2 regions of the Romboutsia sp. genome follow, and region 2 is predicted to be linked to the other one. Evidence: riboswitches for the same ligand, from Rfam matches in the RefSeq annotation. Region 2 holds a riboswitch; the other holds the start of a gene.
What was found. A riboswitch is a leader RNA that binds a small molecule or an ion and turns the genes downstream of it on or off. The one in region 2 is predicted to bind S-adenosylmethionine.
Positions count from the first base shown of each region.

Region 1: linked by a shared signal. The riboswitch ahead of metK (methionine adenosyltransferase) and the one ahead of AC11VW_RS14035 (methionine ABC transporter ATP-binding protein) in region 2 are both predicted to bind S-adenosylmethionine.

Region 1 covers NZ_JBXKIW010000017.1:2,451-10,426, reverse strand. The annotation lists gene fabZ (3-hydroxyacyl-ACP dehydratase FabZ) at 1-302, shown strand, start outside; gene yyaC (spore protease YyaC) at 459-968, opposite strand; SAM riboswitch class I at 1,308-1,413, shown strand; gene metK (methionine adenosyltransferase) at 1,641-2,834, shown strand; gene recD2 (SF1B family DNA helicase RecD2) at 2,988-5,210, shown strand; gene AC11VW_RS02045 (ComF family protein) at 5,213-5,995, shown strand; gene hpf (ribosome hibernation-promoting factor, HPF/YfiA family) at 6,727-7,278, shown strand; gene secA (preprotein translocase subunit SecA) at 7,461-7,976, shown strand, end outside.
Region 2 covers NZ_JBXKIW010000086.1:11,019-18,994, forward strand. The annotation lists gene AC11VW_RS14015 (L-aspartate oxidase) at 1-664, opposite strand, end outside; gene nadA (quinolinate synthase NadA) at 669-1,580, opposite strand; gene AC11VW_RS14025 (MetQ/NlpA family ABC transporter substrate-binding protein) at 1,736-2,530, opposite strand; gene AC11VW_RS14030 (methionine ABC transporter permease) at 2,578-3,327, opposite strand; gene AC11VW_RS14035 (methionine ABC transporter ATP-binding protein) at 3,320-4,285, opposite strand; SAM riboswitch class I at 4,395-4,501, opposite strand; gene AC11VW_RS14040 (hypothetical protein) at 4,605-5,225, opposite strand; gene AC11VW_RS14045 (DUF3793 family protein) at 5,416-6,000, shown strand; gene AC11VW_RS14050 (adenosylcobalamin-dependent ribonucleoside-diphosphate reductase) at 6,077-7,976, opposite strand, start outside.

The DNA of each region.
Region 1 (7,976 bases), on a different contig from region 2:
CATTTTTCCAAGGTCATTTTCCAAATTATCCTATAATGCCAGGAGTTTTAATCGTTGAAGCGATGGCGCAAGTTGGATGTGTTGCGATGATGTCTATGGATGAGAATAAAGGGAAATTAGGTGTTTTTGCAGGTATTGATAAGGTTAGATTCAAAAAAGAAGTGAGACCAGGAGATACATTAACTATGGAAGTAGAAATGCTTTCTGTTAGAAGAAATATAGGAAAAGCTACAGCAAAAGCTTTTGTTGGAGAAGAACTTGCATGTACCGGTGAGCTAGTGTTTGCTCTTGTACAAAAATAAACAAAAAAGTCCTAGAAATAGGACTTTTTTGTTTATAAATTTAAAAAGTATACTTCATAAATTAGTTTTGATTAAAAGCAAGTAGCCCGCACAGCTAGTAGAAGTGTATGTAAAGATATAGTGCGAGATTATTCCTTTATACAAATAGAGAAAAAATCAAGTAGCAAGTAATAAGGATAATGAAATCATTTCTGCTAATTCTAATATAAAGCTAAGTCTTACATTATTAAACGAAAATCTATTATTTTCATCTATCTTATCTACAATTCCTACAATAGAATAATTTCCTATTTGAGGGAGTTTTTTTCCAACACCTTTTCCAGGAAGAATAGGGCCTTTTCTAATTTGTATATTACCTATACTACTTTTGGATCCTAAACAGGCATCTATAGCCAAAAAGTTTCCATTTGGATGAGTGTTTTTGATATTTTCAATAGATTCGTATATATTTAAAGCATGAATAGGGTTATCTAGCGTTCCGTAAACAGGGTATCTAAAGTCACTATTTTTTAGCATGGTTCCAACTAAAGGTCCAAGAGCATCACCTATAGCTCGATCTGTTCCTATACAAACCACAACTGTGTTCTCATCAACTAAATCTTTAAGCACTGAACTTAATGTCTGCACAACGTTTTCTTTTTTATAATTCACTTTGGCCAAATACATAGGAACACCCCCTTCAAAAGAAATATATGAAAATTTGGTCTAAAAAAGACCTATCTTAAAGTAGATAAGATATAATATGAAATTAAGTTAAGATAGGATACTATATAGTTAAAAAAGACATGTTAAAATTAAAAAGGAAGAAATCAAAAGTTAGTAATTTTAAGGGGTATATGATATTTAATGAAAAAATAAATATTTTATTAAAAAGATAAGAAATATATATTTTTTATTAAAAGGATAAAAAATTAATATTTAAATTGGTTGACATATTTTTAAAAAGGTAGTAACATATGATTTAGTAATACACAAAACGAAAAAAACTTAATAACTTTCTTGATTACCTTATCAAGAGTGGCGGAGGGATAGGCCCTGTGAAGCCCGGCAACCACCCATTAGGGAGATGGTGCTAAATCCTACAAGACTATATAGTCTTGAAAGATGAGGTTAGTTAATTAACGTATTTATATACATAATTAACCTCTTCTTGTACAAGAAGAGGTTTTTTTATGCTCAATAATAATTACTAAATAGCTACCTTATAAAGCATAGTCAAGGTTTTAAAATAGATTGGTTTCATTAAAAAATCAATTTTTCAACGTATAAGAAAAGTGAACTTATACAAAATGAAATTTAAAGTAAGAAGTACTTTATAAATTAAGGAGGAAACAAAACATGGCAAGACATTTATTTACATCGGAATCAGTAACAGAAGGGCATCCAGATAAAATCTGTGACCAAATATCAGATGCAATACTAGATGCATTATTAGAAAAAGATCCTTTATCAAGAGTAGCTTGTGAAACAACAGTTACTACAGGATTAGTATTAGTAGCAGGGGAAATAAGTACTTCTGCATATGTAGATATACCAAAATTAGTGAGATCAACAGTTGAAGAAATAGGATATACAAGAGCTAAGTTTGGATTTGATGCTAACACTTGCGCAGTTTTAACTGCTATAGATGAGCAATCAGGCGATATAGCAATGGGTGTTGATGAAGCATTAGAAAGTAGAGTTGGACAAGAAACAGAAGAAGAGATAGAAGCAATAGGAGCTGGAGATCAAGGTATAATGTTTGGATTTGCATGTAATGAAACTCCAGAATTGATGCCATTACCAATATCATTAGCACATAAATTAGCTAGAAGATTAACAGAAGTTAGAAAATCAGGATTATTAGATTACTTAAGACCAGATGGAAAAACTCAAGTTACAGTTGAATATGATGATAAAAAAATAGTTAGAGTACACACTATTCTTATATCAACTCAACATGGAGAAGATGTTGACAATGATACAATAAGAAGAGATTTAATAGAGCATGTTATAAAAGCAGTTATCCCAGCAGAATTACTTGATGAAGAAACTATAATATATATCAACCCAACAGGAAGATTCGTTATAGGAGGGCCTCAAGGAGATACAGGTCTTACAGGAAGAAAGATAATAATAGATACTTACGGTGGATACTCAAGACACGGTGGAGGGGCATTCTCAGGAAAAGATCCTACAAAGGTTGATAGATCTGCTGCATATGCTGCAAGATACGTAGCTAAAAATATAGTTGCTGCAGGACTTGCAGACAAATGTGAAATAGAATTAGCTTATGCAATAGGTGTTGCTAGACCATTATCTGTATTTATAGATACTTTTGGAACAGGAAAAGTTCCAGAAGAATTATTAGTACAATTAGTTGATAAGAACTTCGACTTAAGACCAGGTGCAATAATAAGAGATTTAGAATTAAGAAGACCTATATATAAGCAAGTAGCTGCTTACGGACACTTAGGAAGAACTGATATAGACTTACCTTGGGAAAAAACTGATAAAGCAGAATTATTAAGAAAAGAAGCATTAGGACAATAATTTAATATAGATTATATATTTAAACCCCTTAAAGTGTTAACAGGAAATGCCTGTATAATAGTACTTTAAGGGGTGATTTTATTTCCTATAAAAGGTATAATAAGTACAACTTAGGTGAACGATAGAAATATTATTTGTTGTAGGAGAATAAGTATGGAAAGAATAGAAGGAATGATAAGTGACATAGTATTTAAGAATGAAGATAATGGTTACACAATAGCTCATTTGGTAAATTCAGATAATGAAGTTGTAATTGTAGGATGTATGCCTACTCTATCTGTAGGAGAAAGTATAGAAGTTGAGGGTAAGTGGATAAATCATAAAACTTATGGGACTCAATTTGAGGTAAATAAATTTATGCCTGTAACACCATCATCATTAGAAGGTATTTATGTATATTTATCATCAGGAATGATACATGGTATAGGGGAAAAAATGGCTAAGAGGATAGTGGATAAGTTTGGAGTAAATACTTTAGATGTAATTCAAAATATGCCAGAAAAATTAAAAGAAGTAGAAGGCATAGGAAGTAAAAAGATAGATCAAATAGTAAAAAGTTATGAAGAAAATAGAGAACTTAGAAATATAATTATAGAGTTATCTCCATATGGAATTACTCCTAACTATTGTATGAAAATATATAAGAAGTATAAAAGTAAAGCCATTGAAGTTATAAATAAAAATCCATACAAACTTGCTGAAGACATAAGGGGTATAGGGTTTAAAATAGCTGATGATATAGCTAGTAAAATAGGCATAGAAAAAAATTCTAAAGATAGAGTGTCTCAAGGAATTTTATATGCTCTAAATCAATCTTTAAGTAGCGGTCATACGTATCTACCAGAAAATATTTTAATCCAAGATTCAGTGAAATTATTAGAAGTAGAATTACCCCTTGTTGAACAATGCATAATGGATTTAGCATATGATCAAAAAGTTCACATAGAGAAAATGAATGGAGCAAATCTAATATATCTAATTCCGTACTATATATCTGAAAATGGAGTCTGTAAACAAATAATAAGATTATCGCAATGTGAATTTAAAAATTTAAATATAGATATAGAAAAAGAAATTAGATTTGTAGAAGAACAAGATGATATTAAATTAGCTCAAAATCAATCGTTAGCAGTCAAAGAAGCTATAGAAAGTGGAGTAGTAATAATAACTGGTGGTCCAGGAACCGGGAAAACTACGACTATAAATACTATAATAAAAATATTCGAAAATAATGACCAAGAAGTAGTCTTAGCGGCTCCAACGGGAAGAGCAGCAAAAAGGATGAGTGAAACTTCTGATAAAGAAGCGAGAACTATACATAGATTACTAGAAATGGGATATACAACTGACAGTGATGAACTTCAATTTATGAAAAATGAGGAGGAGCCTATTAAAGCAGATGTAATAATTATAGATGAAGTATCTATGGTAGATATTTTGCTTATGTATAGTCTATTAAGAGCAATAAAACCAGGCACTAGAGTGATATTAGTTGGAGATAGTGATCAGCTTCCATCAGTAGGTGCAGGAAACGTTCTAAAAGACATGATTGATTCTGATATCATAAATGTAGTTAGATTAAATGAGATATTTAGACAAGCGCAGGAGAGTATGATAGTAGTAAATGCCCATAAAATAAATAATGGTGAACCGCTACATTTAAATTCAAAGGGAAAGGATTTTTTCTTCATCAAGAAAACAACGAATGAAGAAATACTAAAAGAGATAGTTAGCTTAGTTAATGAAAGATTACCTAAGTTTTATGATTTAGATAAACTAAAGGATATACAAATACTTGCATCAATGAGAAAAGGTGATTTAGGCGTTACCAATCTTAATACGGAACTTCAAAAATATCTTAATAAGCCCGAAAAGTTCAAAGTAGAAGAAAGTTTTCAAAAAAGGCTTTTTAGAGTCGGGGATAAGATTATGCAAATTAAAAATAATTATACTAAAAAATGGGAAAATGAAGATAAAAGTAATACCGGAGAAGGTATATACAATGGGGACATTGGATACATATACCATATAGATAAGGATAAGAGAACTATTTATGTAATTTTTGACCAAGTTAAAATAGTGGCTTATAAATATGATGAATTAGATGAACTAGACCATAGCTTTTGTACAACGATACATAAAAGCCAAGGAAGTGAGTTTCCAGTTGTAGTTATACCTATAACTTGGGCACCTCCTATGTTGCTTAGCCGTAATTTACTATATACAGCAGTAACTAGAGCTAAAAAATTAGTTGTATTAGTAGGAGATGTAAAATACTTAGAGTATATGATAAAAAATAATAGGATAAATGATAGATATTCTAATCTAGCTTACAAATTAAATAAATTTAGAGAAGAGGGGCTTTTAGTTAAGTAAATATGAAAAGTTATTTAAATGAAAAACAAGGCATATTTAAAAACATAACTAATATATTTTTAGAATTTATATATCCAGAAAATATAAGTTGCATTATATGTGACAAACCTATAAATAAAATAAATACATATTCTATGTGTAAAAATTGCTTTATGGAGTTAACTTTTATATTAGATGGATGCATTAAATGTGGAAAGCCAATAATAAATCATTCTTTAGAAAAACAGGATATAAGTGGATGTAGTTATTGCTTTGGAAAAACCTTTTACTTTGATAAAGCTATATCCTGTATAGAGTACACCGAGTTTAGTAAAAAAATTATTTTTGGATTAAAATATAATAATAAGACTTATATGAGTAGATATGTAGCTAATATAATGAAGGAAAAATTACAGATCGAAAGTATTAAGTTTGATTGTATATTGTTTGTGCCATTACATAAAAAAAGATTAAAAAAAAGAGGATTTAACCAAGCTCAAAAGATAGCTAAATATTTAGGTAAATCAATTGATTTACCAGTTATAGATAAAATAGTTAGAAAAGATTACACGAGGCGACTATATAAGCTTAGTAAACAAGAAAGAAAAGTAGAACTAAAAAATGCATTTATACTGAAAGACTCTAAATATGATTTTAAGAATAAAAATATTCTTCTAATAGATGATATATTTACAACAGGATCGACTGTAAATGAAATATCTAAATTATTAAAGCTAAATGGTGTAAATAAGGTGTTTGTTATGACATTTTTAACAAGAAGCAATGATTGCTATATTACGGAATAATTTACTATTGACATATTAGTATTAAAATATTAAACTAAATAAGTGATATTTAGGTCTGTGGTTGAAAGTCCAAGCCAGTCGCAGGCAAAGGGATCCACGTAAGTTAATGCTAAAAATTGTGTTAATGATCATGGTGCGGCTTAGAGGTAAGACCTACCGGTAAAAAATCGAGAGAGTTAGTAGTGCGGCGAACCCAAGCGAACCCTCCAGTAGGCGAGTGTGGGGTCAAAAACCAGGTCAGCTGAATATCTTAAAGTACCTTTATAGGTGCTTTTTTTATTGCAAAAAATTAAAATTATACAAATTATGTATAAATATGTGTGATTTCTATAATCAATAACATAACTAACAAAATTGTATGTAAGATAAATATAATGCATAAAAAATAAATTTTATAATAAAAATATATATAAAACGTGAGATTAAGACATTAATTAACAAATTAATAACAGATTTTGTTGACATTTGTGGACAGCTATAGATTAGAAAATAGCTTTAAATACACAAATAAAATAGTTATTAACAAATTTATCCACACTATCCACAGATGATGTGTTAATATTAATCCACATATATGATATGTGAATTAATTCAAAATTAATCTTATTTTAGTTGAATATAATAAATTATAAAAGCTAACAATAAAAACAAAGGATTATATAAATTAATGTAGAATATATTACTAAAGTATAAGAGAATTTATACTGCCATAACTGAAGGGAGATGTTCTTATGAATATAATAATATCTGGAAAACAAATGGAACTAACAGATGGAATAAAAGGTGCAATAGAAGAAAAAATCGAAAGATTAGACTTCTACCTTCATCCCGAAACAGAAGTAAAGGTAACAGTTAGTGCTAAAAAAGCTAGACAAAAGATAGAAGTAACAATTATCCCTATAAGTGGACCAATAATTAGAGCTGAAGATATAGAAGAAAATCTATATGCAGCTATAGATGTTGTATATGATAAATTAAATAAACAATTGAGAAGATATAAAAATAGATTACAGGATAGACACCAAGACCATCAAAGTATAAGATTCCAAAGTGTAGATGAAGGTCCAGGCGAAGTTGATTTTGAGGGAGAAGACGAAGATATAAATATAGTAATAGAAAGACGTAAAAAGTTTGATATGAAGCCGATGAGTGCTGAAGAAGCTGTATTACAAATGGAATTGAGTGAACATGATTTCTATATGTTTAGAAATACAGACACAGATGATATATCTATAGTTTACAAACGTAAAACTGGTGGATATGGAATTATAGAGCATGAATAAGATAATTTAAATTAATTAAAAAGCTATCGATAAATTTAATTATCGATAGCTTTTTTACATGAAGGTGTATTATAAAGCAAAAGAGAGAGCTAAAATGATAAGTTATAAAGGAATATTAAATATGGTATTTTTATGGTAAAATGTATAATAGTATAATAAATGAGCGAGGAGAGATGCTGAACATGGGGTTTTTAGATGATTTATTTAACATGGCAGACAAAAAAGAATTAAAAAAATTCAATAAAATAGTTGATGAGATAGAGTTGTTAGAGTCTAGATTTGAATCTATATCAGATAAAGAACTTAAGAATATGACTAACATATTTAAAGACAGATTAAAAGAAGGACAAAGTATAGATGATATACTACCAGAAGCTTTTGCAGTAGTGAGAGAAGCATCAAAAAGAGTATTAGGAATGAGACACTATAGAGTACAACTTATAGGTGGGATTGTTCTTCATCAGGGTAGAATAGCTGAGATGAAAACTGGTGAAGGGAAGACATTAGTTGGAACAGCACCAGTTTATTTAAATGCTCTTACAGGTAAAGGTGTACACGTAGTTACAGTAAATGATTACTTAGCAAAACGTGATAAAGAGCAAATGGGTAAGGTATACGAATTCCTTGGAATGACAGTAGGGGTAATTGTTCATGGTCAAAACCCTCAAGTTAGAAGAGCACAATATCAATGTGATGTA
Region 2 (7,976 bases):
TGTAATTTAAATCCTTTAATTTTATATTATGTTTTAAGGAAACTGCAATCCCATCTCCATTTAATATTCTTTGATTAGTAGAGTTTTTAAATACTCCACCTATACCTCCTGTCGCTAATACTACGACTTTAGCATATACGTTAATTTGCTTATTATCTTTTATAAGTATTGCACCATTACACTCATTCTCATTACTTATTAAATCTACAAAATATGTATCTTCATAAATAGTTATATTTTTTCTTTGTTTTACTTCGTTGATAAGTGCTTTTTCAACACTTTCTCCTGTATTATCTTTGGTGTGAACTATTCTATTGATGCTATGAGCGCCTTCTCTAGTGTAGGTTAATTCGTCATCACTTTTGTCAAAATCAACTCCTATTGCCAGTAGATCTTTTATGTTGTCTATCGATTCTTTTGCCAATACTTCTACTGCCTCTACGTTGTTTTTATATTGACCTGCTTTTAAGGTATCCTCTATAAATAAATCTATGTCCTCTTCATTTCGAGCTGTTGATATGCCTCCCTGAGCTAGGTATGTGTTAGTATCTTCTAGTTTAGATTTTGTTACTAATAATACATTTAAATCTTCTCTCAAGTTTAAACCACAATAAATCCCCGATACCCCTGACCCTACAATTAATACATCTATAATTTGATTCATTATTTTACTTAGCTAGACGGTGCATATTTTGTAGACAATTTAATGCCTTCTCTGCAACTGCTTTATCTACTACTACTTCATTTTTCATATTTAATAGGGTATCATATAGGTTTTGTAGTGTTGTTTTTTTCATATCTATGCAAGATATTTTACCACCTGGGATAAAGAAGTTCTTGTTAGGATTTCTTTTTCTTAGTTCATGTAATACGCCTTCTTCCGTTGCTATTATAAAGTCTTTAGTATCACTTTTTGTAGCATACTCTATTATTCCTGTTGTACTTCCTACATAATCTCCAAGCCCTCTTACTTCTTTTGTACACTCTGGATGCACTAGTACTTTTGCATCTTTATTTTGTTTTTTTAAGTTTAATATTTCTTCCTTCTTTATATTATGATGATACTTACAATACCCATCCCAAAGTATGAATTCTTTTTCTGGGAAAAACTCTGCTATGTATCCACCTAAATTTTGATCTGGTAAAAATAGTATTTGTTTGTTAGATATATTTTTTAATATATCTAAGGCACTTGATGATGTAACTGCTATATCACAATGAGATTTTACTGTTGCAGTTGAATTTATGTAACATACTGTATAAGCATCTGGATATTTATCTTTTAATTCGAGTATTCCTTCTTCAGTTGCCATATCTGCCATTGGACATCCTGCATCTAATACCGGCATTAATATTGTTTTTTCTGGAGATAAAATTTTAGCACTTTCTGCCATAAACTTTACTCCACATAATACTACAACCTCTTCCCTACTGTCTCTTGCTACTTCACTCAGGTAATAAGAGTCTCCTACAGCATCAGCTAATTCCTGTATATTTTCTGGTTGATAATAATGTGCTAGTATTATTGCATTTTTTTCCCTTTTTAATTTTTGTATTTTTTCAACTAAATCTCTACCCATAATTACACCACTTTCTCTATTCTATAAGTTTTTATTTACCAACTGTATATGCATCTGTAAAGACATTGTAGCATTATTTGTTTTATTCATCAATTAATAAGTGTATAATTTCATAAAAAAAAGCATCTTTTAGATGCTCTTTCTCATTAATTCGATTAAAATGATGGTATTATGCTTCCTTGGTATTCTTTTTCTATAAATTCTTTTACTTCTTTGCTAGTTAAAGCTTTTGATAATATTTTTATTTTTTCACTATCTTTATTGTCTTCTCTTACAGCCAGTATATTTGAATATGGAGAATCTTTCGATTCTATTACTATTGCATCTTTAGTTGGGTTTAACTTTGCACTTAATGCATAGTTAGTGTTTATTACTGCCCCTTCAACATCTTTAAGTACTGTTGGAAGTTGTTCTGCATTCATTTCTTTTATTTCTATATTCTTAGGATTTTCAATTATATCTTTTATACTTATAAGTTCTCCGTCTTTAATGCTTATCAAACCATTATCTGCTAGTAACTTAAGTGCTCTTGCTCCATTTGTAGGATCATTTGGTATCGCTATTGTTGAATTTTCTTTTATTTCATCTAACGACTTTACTTTATCTGAATATAATCCAATTGGCTCTAAATGTACTTTCTCTGTATACGTAAGTTTATATCCTTTTTCTTTTATTGTCTCTTCTAAATACGGTACATGTTGGAAATAATTCGCATCTAATGAACCTTCATCTAGCGCTGTATTTGGTAATATATAATCGTCAAATACTTTTATTTCTAATTCATATCCTTGTTCTTCTAACTGTGGTTTTATTACTTCTAATATCTCAGCGTGAGGACTTGATGATGCTCCTACTACTATTTTATTGTCGTCAGTTCCCTTACTACATCCTACTACTGATACTAATATTGCTGATGATAATGCTAAAGTTAATAATTTTTTAAATTTCATTTTTAATTCCCCCATTTATTTTTAATATTTTTATAAGCTTTTACTATTTATACATTCTCATTTAATTCAGTGTTTGTTTTAACTGAAATATCATTATTTGAAACACTTCCTTTATGGTTTTTAACTTTTAAATTTTCCCCATATTTTAGTCTATTGTATGCAAAATTTCCTAGCCCTTGTATTATTTGAACTAATATTATAAGAGTTATTACAGTATATATCATTACAGCTGTGTCAAATCTTTGATGCCCATAAGTAAGTGCTACGCTTCCAAGTCCTCCAGCACCTATTGCCCCTGCCATTGCAGTGTAACCTAGTATTGATATTACAGATAAAGTGACACCTGATACAATTGATGGCATAGCTTCTTTTATCATAACTTTAAATATAATTTGGCTCTTAGTAGCTCCAAATGATTTAGCAGCTTCTATTAAACCTTTATCAACTTCATTAAGTGCTCCTTCTATTATCCTTGCTATAAATGGTGCTGAACCAATTGTTATAGGAACTATTGTCGCTGTTTCTCCTATACTTGTTCCAACTATAATTCTTGTAAGTGGTATTAAAACGACTATAAGTATCATAAAAGGAAAACTTCTAATGGTATTTACTATAAAGCCTAATGATTTATTTATACTATTATTAGGTTTTAGCCCATCTTCCTTTGTAACTACTAATATTATTGCTAATACAAATCCTATTATTGTGGCTAATATTGCAGGTACTGTTATCATATATAATGTTTCTAATAATGCCTCTAGTAAAATTTTATTTACAAATTCACTTAAGCTAGTCATTTGCAATCTCCTCCCATCTTATATTTTTACTATTTAAGTAATTTTTAACTTTTCGATTATTTTCCTCATGTGTATTTATAATAAGAGAACCTAATATATCTTCTCTAAATTTTTCTAATCTACCAAATACTATTGAAAAATCTATATCTAACTCTCTCGCCATATTTGTTATTAGGGTGTTATTTGAAATTTCTTTTGGAAATAATATTTTTATATTGCTTCCACTAGGTAGAACTATATTTTCTTCTCCTATTAACTTTCTAAGTCCCTTTGTATTTTGTAAAAATATCTCTTCTGTATCACCAATTTCTAAAACTTCTCCATTTTCCATTATTGCAACTTTAGTACATATTTGCTTTATTACTTCCATCTGATGAGTTACCATTATTATAGTAATATTTAATTTTTTATTTATATCTTGAAGTAATGATAGTATTGATTTTGTAGTATTAGGATCTAGAGCTGATGTTGCTTCATCACAAAGAAGTACTTTCGGATTTAGAGCTAAGGCTCTCGCTATTGCTACCCTTTGTTTTTGACCACCACTTAAATTTCTTGGTTTATCATCTTTTTTATCAATTATTCCTACTAAATCTAATAGTTCTAAAACTCTTTTATTTATTTCTTCATTTGAATATTTGAAACATTCTAGCGGCAATGCTACATTTTCAAATACTGTTTTTCTCTCAAGTAATGAAAAATTTTGGAATATCATTCCTAAATCTTTTCTTAGTATTCTTAACTTTTTTTCATTTAAAGATTTTACTTCTTCTATTCCTACTAGGACGCTTCCTTCTTTATAATCTTCTAATCCATTTATACATCTAAGTAGTGTTGACTTTCCAGCACCACTATGACCTATTATTCCAAATATTTCGCCTTCTGCAATCTTAATATTTACATCTTTTAATACCTTCGTATTTCCATAATACTTACTCACATTTTTAATACTAATCATATAATCTTCCTCCCCCGTTACTTCCAATTTAAAACATAGTTAAATACTTATATCTTATTTTAAATACAATAAAAGCCTAAGTATAAACTTAGGCTTTATAAGCAATTTATACCCATCTTTCAGCTAATTAGCTGCAGGATTTAGCACCAATGTATATAAATATATACTGGTTGCCGGGTTTCATAGGGCCAGTCCCTCCACCTCTCTTGATAAGGAAGTATTTAATTTTTATTTTTTAACTTTTTTTATTTTCTATATTTTATATAGTATACATCACTGTAATATTTGTCAATCATTTTTCTTATTTTTTTAAATTTTCTTATTTATTCGTTTTATTAGGTGCTATATTTAACTTCTTATTCATATCTTCAAGCATTTTTGTAAAATCACTCTTAGTTTGATCTTTAACTGTTGTAGCTTCATTAACTATTTTTATAAATTCGGCTTGTGGCTTAGCCATTGCATCCTTTGGAATTGCATCTAATTTTTTTATATTGGCATCTATATCTGCTATTGTTTTTTCACCTTCTGCTATTAAATTATCATTCATTTTCTTTAAGTCAGGATCTTTTGTTTTTACATCATTTTTTAGTGAGTTAACAAAAGTTTGCATCTTATCTCTGCTATCTTTATATGCTGCTTTTACATTTTCTAGATGTTTTTCATTTCCTGGATATTTATTCGTCTTATAATATTCAGTTAAACTTTCTGGAGTTGAGTAAAGTTCATAATTTTTTAAAGTCGTACTGTAATTTCCATAATACTCTGAATACTGTTTTGCATAATTCTCATCTAAAGCAACCTTTTCTTGACCACTTTGAGCTGTTGTTGTTTTATTTGGTGCTGTTGTTTTTGGTACTACTTCTTTTTTAGTACACGCTGTTGCTCCCATTGCTATTGCTAAAGACATTCCTATTGTTAGTACTTTTTTAGATTTCATATTCTTGTTTTCCTCCTATTTTATCTTTTGAATTTTAGTTATATAAGTATATTAACTTATATTTATTAATCTTAACTATAATAGTATTTGTAAATTCAAAAATTTTATTATATTTTTTAGTTGATATCGATTATCATTACATGTATAATTTAATTATATTAATAATCATTATCAATAAGGAGAAATAATTATGAGCTGTTATTCTTGTAAAAATAAAATAAATTCATCATATATAAAATGGCTTCTAGAATTACTTGGTCCAGTACTTATGGGTTCTAAGCCTTCTGAAATACTTAATATCCCTAGATTTGATATTAACAAAGAAATTAAATTAAACGATATAAAAAATCATTTTAGCCTATGTTCTAAAGTTGAATTTATAGTTATAGATAAAAAAGAAAAAGGCTTAAAAATCTTATTTGTAAATAAAGAATCTTTAGCTACTCAACTTGACAATATAAAAATACAAAACTTCTTGAAATTTTTAGGATATCAAAATGTAGTGGATGTTAATTCTTGTTTAGACCATTTAATTGAAAAACTAGAAGGTCATAACTTCCCTGATGAAATAGGAATTTTTCTAGGTTATCCACTTAAAGATGTCGTTGGTTTTATGGGATATGGAAATTATAAATTTCACAATACAAAGTGTTGGAGAGTTTATGGTGATCCAAAACCATCCGAAGACTTATATTCAAAGTTCTTAAGTCATCGTCAAAAAATTAGAGATATGCTAAATTCTAAAAGTGCTAAGCTTATACTTACATCTCTCTAAAATATAAATTATATACAAAAAGTCTAGAGCTTTCACTCTAGACTTTCTGCATATCTGATTAACTTTTAATTTTATATTAATTACACTTACTATATCCACATTGTAGGCATATTCCACATCCACCTGTAGGTATTACTGATTCATTTTTACACTCTGGGCATACAAAATTTTCTACCTCATGGATAGTTGTAGATATCTCATCTTCTACATTTGTATTATTTTCTTCATATAAATTATCTTTTTTAGCTTTTTTAGGCTTTTCATTTAAAAGTATGCCATTTCTTTGGCATCCATCTCTATATATAGTTATTCCTTTTAATTGATTTTTCCAAGCTTGTACATATATATCATAGACTTCTTCCACTGTAACTTCATGAGGAAGATTTATTGTAGAAGATATTGATGCATCTATATTTTTTTGCCATGCTTTTTGCATTTGAATTCTTTCACTCGGTTTTAAATTCATTGCAGTTACAAATATATCTGGTAAATTTTCTTCATTTTCTATCTCATTTATATTCATATACTGAGAAACTATAGGCGTATATACTTTGTAATATACATCTTTGTCATGTAGTGTTTCTGTTTTTCTTGTATATGAGGTATTAAACATTGGCTCAATCCCTCCACTTATACCTAACATTGTTGATATTGAACCAGTTGGAGGTATCGTAAGTATTTGTGAATTTCTTAGACCATATTTTGCTACTATTTCCTTAACATCTTCATCTATATTATTTATAAAGAATTTTGAACTTAAAACAGCTTCTTTATTATATTTTTCATATGTTCCTAGTTCTTTGGCTAATAATGCTGATTGTTTTACTGCTTCATTAAGCATTATTTTTGATATTTTCTCGCATAAATTTATAGATTTTTCACTACCATATCTTATACTTAGCTTTATAAGCATATCCGCTATACCCATAACACCTAGCCCTATTTGTCTATATTTTGATACAGTTTCCCTTTGTAATTCTAGAGGATGTAAGCTAAGCCCTTCTTCTAATACTTCATTCAAACCTATAACACAGTCTGATACACATGACTTAAATTTTTCGATATCAAATATTGCGCTTTCCGTAAATGGCTCAACTATGAATTCTCCTAAATTTATAGAACCTAATAAACAACTTCCACCCTCTGGTAATGGTTCTTCAGCACAAGGATTTACTCCCGCATATTTGAAGTCTTTATCCTCACTTAATAAATGACTTTTTTCTATATTATCCCAAAATAATATTCCAGGTTCTGCAAAATCCCAGTTATTAGTTATAAACTTCATAAATAATTTGTAAGCGTCTACTTCTTTTATTATGACTTCATTAGTATCTTTTATTTCAAATTTACACTCATAAATTTCTTTATTTTCTACTGCATTCATAAATTCATCATTTATTCTAACTGATAGATTAGCTTTCGTTACCTTTTCTAAATCTGTTTTTATGTCTATGAATTCTTCGATGTCAGGATGATTTACATCCATAGATATCATAAGTGCTCCTCTTCTTCCTCTTTGTCCTATAAGTCCTGTAGTCATTGAGTAAAGATCCATAAATGACACTGCTCCAGTTGTGCTTTTAGCAGAATTATGTACTCTTGAACCTTTTGGTCTAAGATTTGATATATCAATTCCTACACCTCCACCATAACTAAATGTTTTTGCTAAATATTTTGCTGTATCAAATATAGATTCTAAATTATCCTCTGGTGGTTGTAGTACATAACAATTAGAGTAAGTTACTTTTATACCATCTTTAGGCAGCCCTCTATTAGCTAGTATTCTTCCTGCAAATAAGAATTTTCGTTCTCTTATTAATTTTTCTATCTTTTTATTTCCACCTGATATTCTTTCTAACCACTCATTAAAGTTTTCATGATTGTATTGATATTTGTTACTCCAAATAGATTTTTGTAACTCATCCATTTGCCATTTAGATTTTCTTAAATCTGATCTCTTTTCTCTATATAGAATG